2 regions of the Bacillus rugosus genome follow, and region 2 is predicted to be linked to the other one. Evidence: riboswitches for the same ligand, from Rfam matches in the RefSeq annotation. Region 2 holds a riboswitch; the other holds the start of a gene.
What was found. A riboswitch is a leader RNA that binds a small molecule or an ion and turns the genes downstream of it on or off. The one in region 2 is predicted to bind cyclic di-AMP.

Region 1: another riboswitch for cyclic di-AMP. It lies ahead of ktrA (potassium uptake protein KtrA); the one in region 2 lies ahead of kimA (potassium transporter KimA).

The regions. Positions count from the first base shown of each region.
Region 1 is NZ_CP096590.1:3,061,484-3,067,793, forward strand. Features, by position in the region: gene gbsB (choline dehydrogenase) at 1-328, opposite strand, end outside; gene betB (betaine-aldehyde dehydrogenase) at 344-1,816, opposite strand; gene gbsR (transcriptional regulator GbsR) at 2,014-2,556, shown strand; gene bslA (biofilm surface layer hydrophobin BslA) at 2,763-3,308, shown strand; cyclic di-AMP (ydaO/yuaA leader) riboswitch at 3,455-3,603, shown strand; gene ktrA (potassium uptake protein KtrA) at 3,678-4,346, shown strand; gene ktrB (Ktr system potassium transporter KtrB) at 4,353-5,690, shown strand; gene M0696_RS15640 (YiaA/YiaB family inner membrane protein) at 5,729-5,992, opposite strand; gene M0696_RS15645 (glucosaminidase domain-containing protein) at 6,101-6,310, opposite strand, start outside.
Region 2 is NZ_CP096590.1:486,487-492,796, reverse strand. Features, by position in the region: gene M0696_RS02485 (Nramp family divalent metal transporter) at 1-19, shown strand, start outside; gene M0696_RS02480 (hypothetical protein) at 124-390, shown strand; gene M0696_RS02475 (pyruvate oxidase) at 591-2,315, opposite strand; gene M0696_RS02470 (NUDIX hydrolase) at 2,382-2,831, opposite strand; gene kimA (potassium transporter KimA) at 2,889-4,712, opposite strand; cyclic di-AMP (ydaO/yuaA leader) riboswitch at 4,904-5,047, opposite strand; gene M0696_RS02460 (cellulose biosynthesis cyclic di-GMP-binding regulatory protein BcsB) at 5,183-6,310, opposite strand, start outside.

The DNA of each region.
Region 1 (6,310 bases), 1.6 Mb from region 2:
AGCTTCCGCCTCCGACTGCCACCAAACCATTACAGTTCTCTTTTTTGTAAAGCTCAGACCCTTCATTCACCAGACGGACAGGCGGGTTTGGCTCTACTTTATTAAAGAGCACCACTTCAATGCCTGCTTCTTTAAGTGATTCGATAACCGGATCTACGACGCCGGCTTTATAAATTCCAGGGTCTGTGACAAGAAGTGCTTTTAAAACGCCCAGCGCAGCTACTTCTTCACCCGTATTCTTGACGGCTCCGATTCCGTGCTTAATCACAGTTGGAATTTCAAATGTGTGGAATTTGTTCATGCTTTCTATTTTCATATTTAATGTCATCATTAACTCCCCCTCTTATGAATTGAACCAATTAATCGCTGCCGGTTTTGTATTGCGATACACATGTTTGACTTCGGTGTATTCCTCAAGACCTATTTTTCCAAGCTCGCGTCCGAACCCGGATTGCTTATAGCCGCCCCATGGCGCCTGCGCAAAGTACGGATGGAAATCGTTAATCCAAACTGTTCCCATTCTCAAGCGGGCTGCTACGCGTTCGCACTTTTCAATATCTTTTGACCACACCGCTCCGGCCAAACCATAGATGGTATCATTCGCAAGCGCGATAACCTCTTCTTCCGAGCTGAAGGTTTCGACTGTCAGTACAGGGCCGAAAACCTCTTCTTGAACGATTCTCATGTCAGATTTACAGTTTGAGAAAATAGTAGGTTCATAGAAAAAACCATTTTGCAGCGCAGGGTCTTCCGGACGTTTGCCTCCTGTCTCCAGCTTCGCGCCTTCTTCTATTCCGATCTCTACATATTTTTCTACTTTTTGCCTGTGCTCTGCAGAAATAAGCGGGCCGCTTTCTGTCTCTGCGTGAAAACCATTTCCGAGTTTTATGCGTTTTGCCCGTTTGACAAGCTCTGCTAAAAATTGATCGTGAATGGCATCTTCAACAAGCAAGCGGGAACCGGCTGAGCATACTTGCCCGGCGTGGAAAAATACAGCGTTTAATGCCTGATCGACCGCAACCTCTAAATCTGCGTCCTTGAACACAATATTTGGATTTTTCCCGCCAAGTTCAAGCGCAATTTTTTTGACGTTTCCGCTTGCGGCCCGCATGATTTTTTTGCCTGTTTCGATTCCACCCGTAAACGAAATCAAATCGACGTCTTTGTTTACGGCAAGCTCGTCGCCCACTGTGGCTCCCGGCCCAAGCACAAGATTTGCGACACCTTCGGGAACGCCGGCCTCTTCCATTAGCTTGAAGACTTTGATCGTCGTTAGCGGTGTAATCTCACTCGGCTTCATGACGATCGTATTTCCTGCAGCCAGTGCAGGCGCGATTTTCCAACTCGCCTGCAGGAGCGGATAATTCCACGGAGTAATCTGGCCGCAAACCCCAATTGGCTCTCTGATAATTTTGCTTTCTGAATCAGGGATCGGAGATGAAATGATCTCTCCGCCATCTTTATCTGCCAATCCGGCGTAATATTGAAAAACATTGGCAATATCGTCCATATCCGCCTTGCTTTCTTCGAGTGTTTTTCCCGTATCAAGCGATTCAAGCTCAGCCAGCTCATCAAGGTCGCGTCTGATTAATTCCGCAATTTTCAGAACAATCTTCCCGCGTTCAAGCCCGGATAGAGATGACCATTCTCCTTTGTCAAATGCTCTTCGCGCGGCTGAAATTGCCTTGATGGCGTCCTCTCGCCCTCCTTCGCTTACGGTTGCAATTTCTTCTTGATTAAATGGATTGATAATGCTGCGGATCTGCTCTTCTTCGGCACTGATCCATTCTCCGTCAATATATAATGTTTGACTCATATAAGCCTCCTTGACGTAAATAAAGTTTGTTAAATAAAAATTTAATGTTTTTAACAACCTTAATCTAACATACGAATTTTAAACTGTCAAAGCCCCATTTTGATTTTCTTTTTGACATTTCTTTATGTTTCGTTAAGATAAAGAACATAAAGAAATAACTTAACGAATTTAATTTTCTAATGGAAAAGAGGGTCAGTATGGATGAAAATCCAGAATTTGCAGCTATAGAACAGGCTCGGGATCTTGTTATCGACTCCATTGCTGAAACGATGGATCTTTACGGTATTACCCGCAGTGTCGGGATTTTATATGGGACGATGTATATGAGGGATGAGATGACACTTGACGAAATGCGTGAGGAATTGCAAATGAGCAAGCCAAGCATGAGCACAGGCGTCAAAAAGCTTCAGGACTTAAATGTAGTGAAAAAAACATTTCACCGGGGCATCCGCAAGCATACCTTTGTGGCTGAAAAAGATTTCTTCAAATTTTTCACAAATTTCTTTCCGCCTAAATGGGAACGCGAAGTGCAGGTAAATGTAGCAGCTATTGAAGAGGCTCAGGCTGATTTACAAGAGATTTTAAGCAAGGAAGGTCTCAGTGAGGACATCAAAAATGAAGCGCTGCAGTTATACGAGCAGCTGGAAAGCTCTAAAGCCTACTATGACTGGCTGAAGCGTCTTGCTGAATCGGTGCAGAGCGGGGAAATTTTCAAATTTATACCGATTGAAACAAAGTAAAACAGAAAACGCCTGGGAAACCGGGCGTTTTTTTGTTCTTTTATATGAAATTACTACAAATTTGAAAAATACGGGAAAAACACCCCATTTACTTCCAAAATATTTGATGGTAATTTTATGTAGGTAAAATTTGTATTTGGCCGTTCAGAGGAGGTGAAAAGCGGGCAGGCCTGTATATTTTATAACTTTTTAGGGGGAATTTTATTATGAAACGCAAATTATTATCTTCTTTGGCAATCGGTGCATTAAGTCTAGGTTTACTCGTTTCTGCTCCTTCAGCTTCTTTCGCGGCTGAATCTAAATCAACTTCCGCTCATACTGAGTCTACTATGAGAACTCAGTCAACAGCTTCATTGTTTGCAACAATCACAGGGGCCAGCAAAACGGAATGGTCTTTCTCAGATATCGAATTGACGTATCGTCCAAATACGCTTCTCAGCCTTGGCGTTATGGAATTTACATTGCCAAGCGGATTTACTGCAAATACGAAAGACACAATGAACGGGCGTGCGTTGCGTGAAACACAGATCCTTAATAACGGGAAAACAGTAAGAATCCCTCTGGCACTTGATTTGTTAGGAGCTGGCGAATTCAAATTAAAACTGAATAACAAAACACTTCCTGCCGCTGGTACATATACTTTCCGTGCGGAGAATAAATCATTGAGCATCGGAAATAAATTTTACGCAGAAGCCAGCATTGACGTGGCTAAGCGGAGCACTCCTCCGACTCAGCCGTGCGGCTGCAACTAATCTCAAAAGACCGGTTAATGCCGGTCTTTTTTGTGTTTTGACCTCCCCTTTTTCCTCTATTTCCAATTTTCTTTTTTCTGGTTAAAAATTTAAATTGACAAACTCTAGAAACAGGAGTAAATTCTTGAGTGTTCAATTTCATACAGTCTCTTTTACCGCTTAATCAAACACGAACGGGGGAACCAACGATTGGCTGTTTTTTTAACAGCCTTGGGGTGAATCTTACTAAGTAAGAGGGGGTACTCTGAATCCCTAATCCGACAGCTAACCTCGTAGGCGTTTACAGAGAGGAGGTCTATTAGCGACCATTCTTCGAAATGGTCTTTTTTTGCTCAAAAAACGTTAATTTTACTAAGGGAGTTATGAACATTGGGAAGAATAAAAAATAAGCAATTTGCCGTGATCGGACTGGGCCGGTTTGGCGGAAGCATTTGCAAAGAGCTGCACAGAATGGGCCATGAGGTCCTTGCAGTTGATATCAACGAAGAAAAGGTAAATGCATACGCTTCTTACGCAACTCATGCGGTGATTGCCAACGCCACCGAAGAAAACGAATTGCTTTCGTTAGGAATACGCAATTTTGAATATGTGATTGTTGCAATTGGAGCAAATATTCAAGCGAGCACCCTGACCACCCTATTATTAAAAGAGTTTGACATCCCAAATATTTGGGTAAAGGCTCAAAACCATTATCATCATAAGGTACTTGAAAAAATCGGTGCTGACCGCATTATTCATCCTGAAAAGGATATGGGCGTCAAGATCGCGCAAAGCCTTTCTGACGAGAACGTTTTGAATTACATTGATTTATCTGATGATTACAGTATTGTCGAGCTGCTGGCAACACACAAGCTTGATTCAAAATCGATTATTGACCTGAATGTAAGAGCGAAGTACGGCTGTACAATCCTGGCGATTAAACATCATGGAGATATCCGTCTTTCTCCCGCACCTGAAGACATCATCTACGAACAGGATTGCCTGGTAATCATGGGGCATAAAAAGGATATTAAACGTTTTGAAAACGAAGGGATGTAGACATAGGTGACACTTCAAAAGGACAAAGTGATCAAATGGGTTCGTTTTACACCGCCTCAAGTGCTTGCAATTGGTTTTTTTCTTACCATTATCATCGGGGCTGTGCTGTTAAAGCTTCCGATTTCTACAATGAAGCCATTGTCATGGATAGATGCCCTTTTTACTGCAGCTTCCGCTACAACCGTTACAGGACTTGCAGTTGTCGATACCGGTACAGAATTTACACTTTTCGGGCAAACTGTCATCATGGGGCTGATTCAGATCGGCGGGCTTGGATTTATGACTTTTGCTGTTTTGATCGTCATGATATTAGGAAAAAAAATCGGATTAAAAGAACGAATGCTGGTACAGGAAGCCTTAAACCAGCCGACAATTGGCGGCGTCATAGGCCTTGTCAAAGTCCTGTTTCTGTTTTCCATCAGTATTGAGTTGATAGCAGCACTCATCTTATCCATCAGGCTTGTCCCCCAGTATGGCTGGGCATTCGGCTTGTTTGCCAGTCTATTTCACGCAATCTCTGCTTTTAACAATGCCGGGTTTTCGTTGTGGCCGGATAATTTGATGAGCTACGTTGGCGACCCTACAGTTAACCTAGTGATTACTTTCTTATTTATTACAGGAGGGATTGGATTTACCGTTCTGTTTGACATTATGAAAAATCGGCGATTTAAAGCCTTTTCTCTACATACGAAAATCATGCTTACAGGAACCCTGATTCTGAATGCGGTCGCCATGCTTGTGATCTTTATTTTAGAGTACAGCAACCCCGGTACGCTCGGCCACCTGCATATAGGAGATAAACTATGGGCTTCCTATTTTCAGGCTGTGACGCCGAGAACCGCTGGCTTCAATTCTCTTGATATTGGGAGCATGAGAGAAGGAACGATTGTATTCACTTTATTATTAATGTTTATCGGAGCAGGCAGCGCTTCAACGGCGAGCGGCATTAAGCTGACTACGTTCATCGTGATTTTAATGTCTGTGATCGCATATTTGCGAGGTAAAAAAGAAACGGTTATTTTCCGCCGCTCCATCAAATATCCGATTATCATTAAAGCTTTAGCTGTGAGCGTCACCGGTTTGTTCATCGTGTTTTTAGGGATATTCGCCCTGACGATCACAGAACAAGCGCCGTTTATTCAAATTGTGTTTGAAACCTTTTCCGCATTCGGAACTGTCGGTCTATCGATGGGATTGACTCCTGAACTCACAGAAGCGGGAAAATGTATCATTATTGTCATCATGTTCATCGGAAGAATTGGCCCTTTGACGTTCGTGTTTTCATTTGCAAAAACAGAGAAATCAAATATTCGTTACCCTGACGGCGAGGTGTTTACGGGGTGATAACAAAAAAATCCGGCGATTTAGGCGCCGGATTTTTTTTATGATTCGATATGAGATTGATTTTGTCTTTTTTCCTGTTCCGCGATGATTTCGTTATCCTCTGCGTTATCACGGGTCACTTTTTGTGTAAGAATCGCACCGACAGCTACAAGTATCATAACAGCGATGTAATAGCCTTTTTCATTGAGTTCCAGATTATCAGCATTATAGAGTCCGATACTAAACAAAAATACTCCCGCAAAAAAAGTGAAATAAGCTAATACTGTAAAGGCAACCGTGTTTCTCCGTCTATATTTCTGCACCTTTGTTCCCTCCTGAAAGCATAGTCAATAAGTGATAACTTCCGTGGAATATTATACCTCAAATTCCCCTGAATGGAACAAAGAATTAAAAATACCAAGAAAAAGGTCTCAGGTTGCTTCTTTTATTTCAACAGCTGAATCATCAATCCAGCCGATGAGTTTATCATTGATTTGGAATTGGTACCATACAGACTGGCCTTTCTGCTTTTTAGATACAACCTTTATGTCTTTGCCGATGTAAAATTGGGCAGAGGTGAGCTTTATGGACCGATCATCAGTAGAAGGCTTGGACCATATGTCTTGGACGGCACTGTCTTT
Region 2 (6,310 bases):
TGTTGATACGTTTCGTTAAAAAACCGGCTTAGCAGCCGGTTTTTTATTTTTGCACAAAAGCTCATTAGATACCCTTTTTGACAGAAATTTGTTATGATAGAAGAAAAAATCGGAGTTTTGATGATGTCAATATTTATTCTGTTTTATTTGTGGATTGTTCCTATTGTAATCGGCATTTTATGTTCTGTTATTGCCTATAAATCCAAGGGGAAAATGAGAGTCGCGCCTGGGATTGCCATGATCGTGCTCAGTATCATTTCCTTGGTCACCGCTTTTACGACCGGACACACGAATTTCCACGTGTTTATCGGCGGAATGTTTTTATTCGGCACCTTCCTGGTCGGTTCTGCTTTTCCTTTCTTTTTCGGGCTTAAGAAAAAAGAGAAATAAATTTATAAAGACATGAACTCTGTAAGATTTGATAAGAATAAACATATGAAACATACAAGGACAAATGCGCTGATCTTTTTGCTTTGAAAGAAGATGCATTTGTCCTTTTGTGCGTTTTGAGCATGGCGAATCCTAATAAGTACACCACTAATTTAATCCAACACATAAAAAAACAGGGGCCTCAAAAGGCCCCTGTTTTTTTAAAATAACCGTTTTAAACTTTTCTTTAATGACGGCATTTCGATTTTTTGGTTTTCAAAGAAATTTTTCAGCATGTATTTGCTGAAGCCTTTTGCCTGTCCGTAGGTGATTTTGCCAGGCAGCGGCGGTTCGTTTCCGATCATGACGTCCACAACGACCGGCTGGTCAGCGTGTAACGCCTCATGGAAAGCAGGTGCAAGCTCTTCCGCTCTGGTCACCTTGATGCCCTTTGCTCCGCAGCTTTCTGCAAATGCGGCATAGTCGACATTTTGAAGGTGTGTGACATAGTCGATATTGCCTTTGACCTGCTGCTCGTACTCGATCATGCCGAGATTTTCGTTGTTTAAAATGACGACGGTTATCGGAAGCTTGTATTTGACGGCGGTCGGGAGATCCTGCATAACCATGGAAAAGCCCCCGTCACCGCAAACGGCGATCGCCTGGCGCTCCGGTTCGGCCAAGCTTGACGCGATCGCTCCCGGCAGACCGCAGCCCATTGTCGCAAGCCAGCTGGAAACGATGAAATCCTGGTTCGCGTTCATTTTGAAATGCCGCGCCATCCAGACTGTCACAGTGCCGACATCTACAGAGAGCACCGCATCATCGGCTGCCGCTTCCTGAAGACGTGCCACGACCTGCTGGGGCTTGAGCGGTGTTTCCGCCTCAGTCTCATCTTTTTCGATTTCGTTCCACCAATGCTGCATATGTTCCGTGCAGGCATCCAGGAATCTTCTATCTTCCTTCCGTTCAATATACTCCGTCAATTCGCGCAGGCCGAGAGCTGAATCGCAGACAAGGCCCGCTGTCACCGGATAGCGTTTTCCGATTTTTGCCGGATCTGAGTCGAGCTGGATGGCCGGTGTGTCATCAGGCAAATAATCGCGATATGGAAATGAGGTCCCGAGCATGATTAGTAAATCGCATTCCTCCATTGCCTCGTAGGCCGGCTTTGTGCCGATCTGCCCGAGGTTGCCGAGAAAATGCGGATGCTTATCGGGGACCACGCCTTTTGCCGGGAGTGTGACAACGATCGGGGCTGCAGCTTTGTCCGCAAACTCCAGGAGCTCCCGTTTCGCCTTTTTCATTCCCTGCCCCGCCAAGATAATCGGCTTCTTAGCGTTATTTATATATTGCGCGCAAGTGACAAGCTGTTCTTTTTTCGGTTCAAGATTCCCTTCAATATACACTGGTGAGGTGTGTACGGGCTCCCGTTTGATTTTCTCCGCAAACAAATCATCAGACACGCTCAATACCGCAACGCCTTTTTTGCTGTAGGCGGTGCGGATCGCCTGATTCAAGAGATCCGGCAGTGATTCCGCACTATGTACCTCTCTGTTGAACACAGCTACGTCTTCAAACATTTGCTCAAGCTTGATCTCCTGAAAATAATCCCGTCCGACTTCGCCTGATGAAACTTGTCCTGCAATTGCCAGCACAGGAGCGCCGTCCGCTTTTGCATCATATAAACCGTTTAATAAGTGCACCGCACCCGGTCCTGCGATTGACAGGCAGACGCCGATCTTGCCGGTGAGTTTTGCCTCAGCCGCGGCCGCCAGCGCCGCCACCTCTTCATGGCGGGTTTGAATGAATTTCAATTGATTTCTTTCGTGTCTTAATTCTTCGATAAACTCATTTATACTGTCTCCGGGGATGCCGTAAACATGATCAACTCCCCATTGTTCAAGCAGTTCTGTCATTGCTTGTCCTGCAGTTTTATGTGCCATGCCGTATCCTCCTTTTTCCTTTTTTCAATACCACCGGAGAATAGCTTTAAAACCCGGAGACCTTAATCACTTGCCCAGTCTTCGTTTCAACAGGTCGATCGCCGCAAGCATGCCTCTGTCCTTGAGGGTGATGGTTGCATCTAGAGCGCCATTCCTGAAATCTTTGATTTGTCTTTTTCGGTTCGGCACCATAAAAAGCGGCAGACGCTGCGGAGAAAACCACTTCAATTCCGCTGTCTCCCCCCCGTTCGCTATGGCTTGTCCGCCTGTTATGTGCCCGGCAAATACATGCTGTTCATCCTGAAACTTTGGCCTTTGGTAGACACCTATTTTTGCAGAAAGCGCTGCGCTGAATCCCGTTTCTTCCAATACCTCCCGAATTGCCGCTTCCTCAGCCGTTTCCCCGGGATCAACCCTGCCGCCCGGCAGATCCCATAAAGGGACATCGTTTCGTTTAACCAGCAAAATGTGCTGATTTTCGTTCAGTAGGATCACAAATGCACCTTGTGTATACATTGCTTTCTCCTATTCCCGCAAAAAAAGACCAAGGTGATTCCCTTGGTCCTAGATGCTTTACTTTTTAAAATGATACGGCAGCGTGGCAACCATTATGTCCTTTTTCCAGAACAGCCGGACTCTGAGGAGGAAGGCTGATTGGTTGTGAAGGATGGTGTGCCAGCGTTTTTTCGTTATAAATTGCGGAAACAGCACCATGACTGAAAACTGCTCCTTCTTCGCTTTTGCTTCTACAGTTTCCAAAAACTTATCAAACGGATGGACCAGGCTTCTATATGAAGAATGAAGCGTAACGAGACGCACCCCGTTATTGAGCTCTTCCCAGCGTTTTTCAACTTTGTTTTCCTGTTCTCTGTCAAATGACACGTGAACGGCGATGACCTGATCGGACAGTGATTTTGCATATTGAATCGATTTTTGCACGACTGTGGTGACACCGGCTACTGGCACAATCACGACCGTGCCTTTGATTTCTTCTGGCTCTTTGTCTACGATGCGAAGCTGTTCACCGACAGCTGTGTAGTGATTTTTAATCGCAAAAAACAATAAAACGACGATAGGCATAAAGATTAACACAGGCCATACGACAATAAACTTCGTCACAAACAGGATGGACAGAACCATAAACGATATCAAAGCGCCACAGGAGTTGATCAGCATTTTTCCGATCCACCCTTTTGGTTTTTGCTTGATCCATTTGATGCACATGCCGGTTTGCGAAAGCGTAAATGGAATAAATACGCCTACAGCATATAACGGGATCAAGTGCTCTGTCTGTCCTCCGAATAACAGGATGAGCATAATCGAAGCAACGCCTAAAAAGATAATCCCATTTGAGAAGCCTAAGCGGTCGCCTCTGACTGTAAACATACGCGGCATGTACTGGTCTCTCGCCAGGTTGAAGGCAAGCTGCGGGAAGGCTGAAAATCCCGTATTCGCCGCAAGGACCAAAATAAGTGATGTGACACCTTGAATGACATAGTAGAACACATTCCGCCCGAAGGTTTCAGACGCAATTTGTGAAACCACCGTTTCATCGGGCTTCGGCGCCGTTCCATAGCCGTAGGCGAGCACGGTGATACCGGAAAATAGAATCGCCAGCAAAATGCCCATCATTGCAAGAGTTCTTGCTGCGTTACGCGCAGGCGGGTTTTTGAAAGCAGGAATCGCGTTAGAAATAGCCTCAACTCCGGTCAAAGCCGAGCAGCCCGAAGAAAAAGCCTTGAGCAGCAAAAACAGCGTAATGCCCGCTACCGGTGTGCCGAGCGGAGTATGATGGACTGGCTGATCTATTTGTCCTGTCATGAGTTTAAACAACCCGACTGCTATCAAAACCAAAAGCGCCGCCACAAACAGATAAACCGGATAGGCAAGAATCGATGCCGATTCCGAAAGCCCGCGCAGGTTCAAAATCATAATGACTAAAACCAGTAAAACAGCAATCGGCACATGATAATCATGCAATACAGGAACGGCCGACGTGATGGCGTCCGTTCCTGCAGATATACTTACCGCTACTGTTAAAATATAATCGACAAGCAAGGAACCGCCTGCGATCAATCCCGGCTTTTCACCGAGGTTTTCTTTCGAAACAACATACGCCCCGCCGCCCTGCGGGTAAGCGTAAATAATTTGCCTGTATGAAAGAATCAGTGCCAGCAGCAATATGAGAACGCCAATCGCAATCGGAATGGAGTACCAAAATGCGGCAGCACTGATTGTCGCCAGAATGATTAAAATTTGCTCTGTGCCGTATGCGACAGATGACAGCGCATCTGAGGAAAGCATCGCCAAGGCTTTTAATTTTGTCAGTTTTTGCTCTCCAGCTGCTTGAGATTTTAGTGGTTTCCCAATCAAAAAACGTTTGATTGAATGATACATCGATGTCTTCCCCTTTTAATTTCTCATTTTTCAATTAAAACAATAAAACATCAGCATCTGCTCTCACATTCTGTAATAGTCCTTTCTGCTATGGTATCTCTGTACGAGATTTCCATTCTAAAAATGAACAGCAAAAAACACAGAGGCAAACGGATGCCCCTGTACCATTACATCGAACACAGGTTTCATTCATCTCCTCTCACGAACGCTTACGAGGTTAGCTGACGGATTCGGGCATATGAGAGTTAGCCCTACCTAAAAAGGATTCACCCCAACGGCAAAAAGCCGTTCTAGTGGGTCCCCCGCTCTGATTTCAGATTAAGCGATTTGTTTTCTAAAAGAGATCATACTCCCGTTCCTGCACGTTGTAAAGAGGCTTATTGGCCGGGCGAAAAAAATAAAATGACAGGTTCCACAAATGGAATTTATGTACCAAAAAAATAAAAAACAGAGGCGTGATTGCCTCTGTTTTATTCTGTATCTGTCTTTCTTTTTCTTCGTCTTACAGCAACCCAAATGAACACTGCCGCAATCACCATAATAAGTGCCAGCACACCAATATACAGCCATTTCTGGCTATTATCCTGTGATGGTTGTTCTGTACTGGAACTGTTTGTTTCAGATTTGAGCTGCTGGTGGTTTGTAAACACCTGCTGGCTGTTGGTTTCGTTAACAACGGTTGCCGAGTCATCGGTACTGTTCAGATAACTGATGATCTCTTTCGTGACAGCCGTGCCATTTCCTTTTAAAGGCGCAAAGACAGCCATTGTGTAGCGTGAATCCCAAAGAGATGGCTGAGTAAATGCCACTTGTTTTGTTGTCTCATTCAGCATCTCAAAACCTGATACATCAAACGAGCCGTTCTTCACTTGCGGCACAAGCAGATCTGATGATTTCTCCTTCAGAAGAGAAAATTGACTGATACTCCCTATGAAAATGAGGTTCCGACCTTTGGCATCATTTGCTGTTACGTTAGATGATTTCTTGACCTTGTATGAATGCTGCGCTTCGCTGCCAAAGGACTCCGTTACAAGAGAAAGCTCCTCAAGCTTCGATTGGCTTACGGTGTCAGGAAGCACGATTAACGTTGCTTTTTCCTGATTTCCGGCGTAAGGAAGCGGCCACTCTTGGAAATCCGCTGACGGAGACATGTCTTTGATGGCGTAAGACAATGTACTGCTTTTATCGATAAAGACCCACTTTTCTTCATCAGTCGTGTTGCAAGGATTGTTTTCCTTTAATCCAGTTGTGACAAACTGAATATCAATGTAGCGGTTTTTTTGCAGCAGCTTAGGGTCCACTTTTAGCATGACATGATAGAATCCGTTTTTATCTTCTTTTCCTAAATCATCAAGACGGACCGAGTGCGGCTGGCCGTTGATCATGACCTTCAGTTCTGCCGCCTGAGAAACCGATCCATTCTCAGCCGTTGAGGCTTGAATCGTTTCGGACTTCTTCAACTTTAGCGACAGCTTTGCAGATTGGTTTTGGTCTAAAACCGCCGAAGCTGGATAAAAGTAATGTGCGGAAGATGTTTTGTCAGCTCCAATTGTGATATCACCCGCTCCAAAATTCTCGAGGGTCAGCTTATTGCTTTC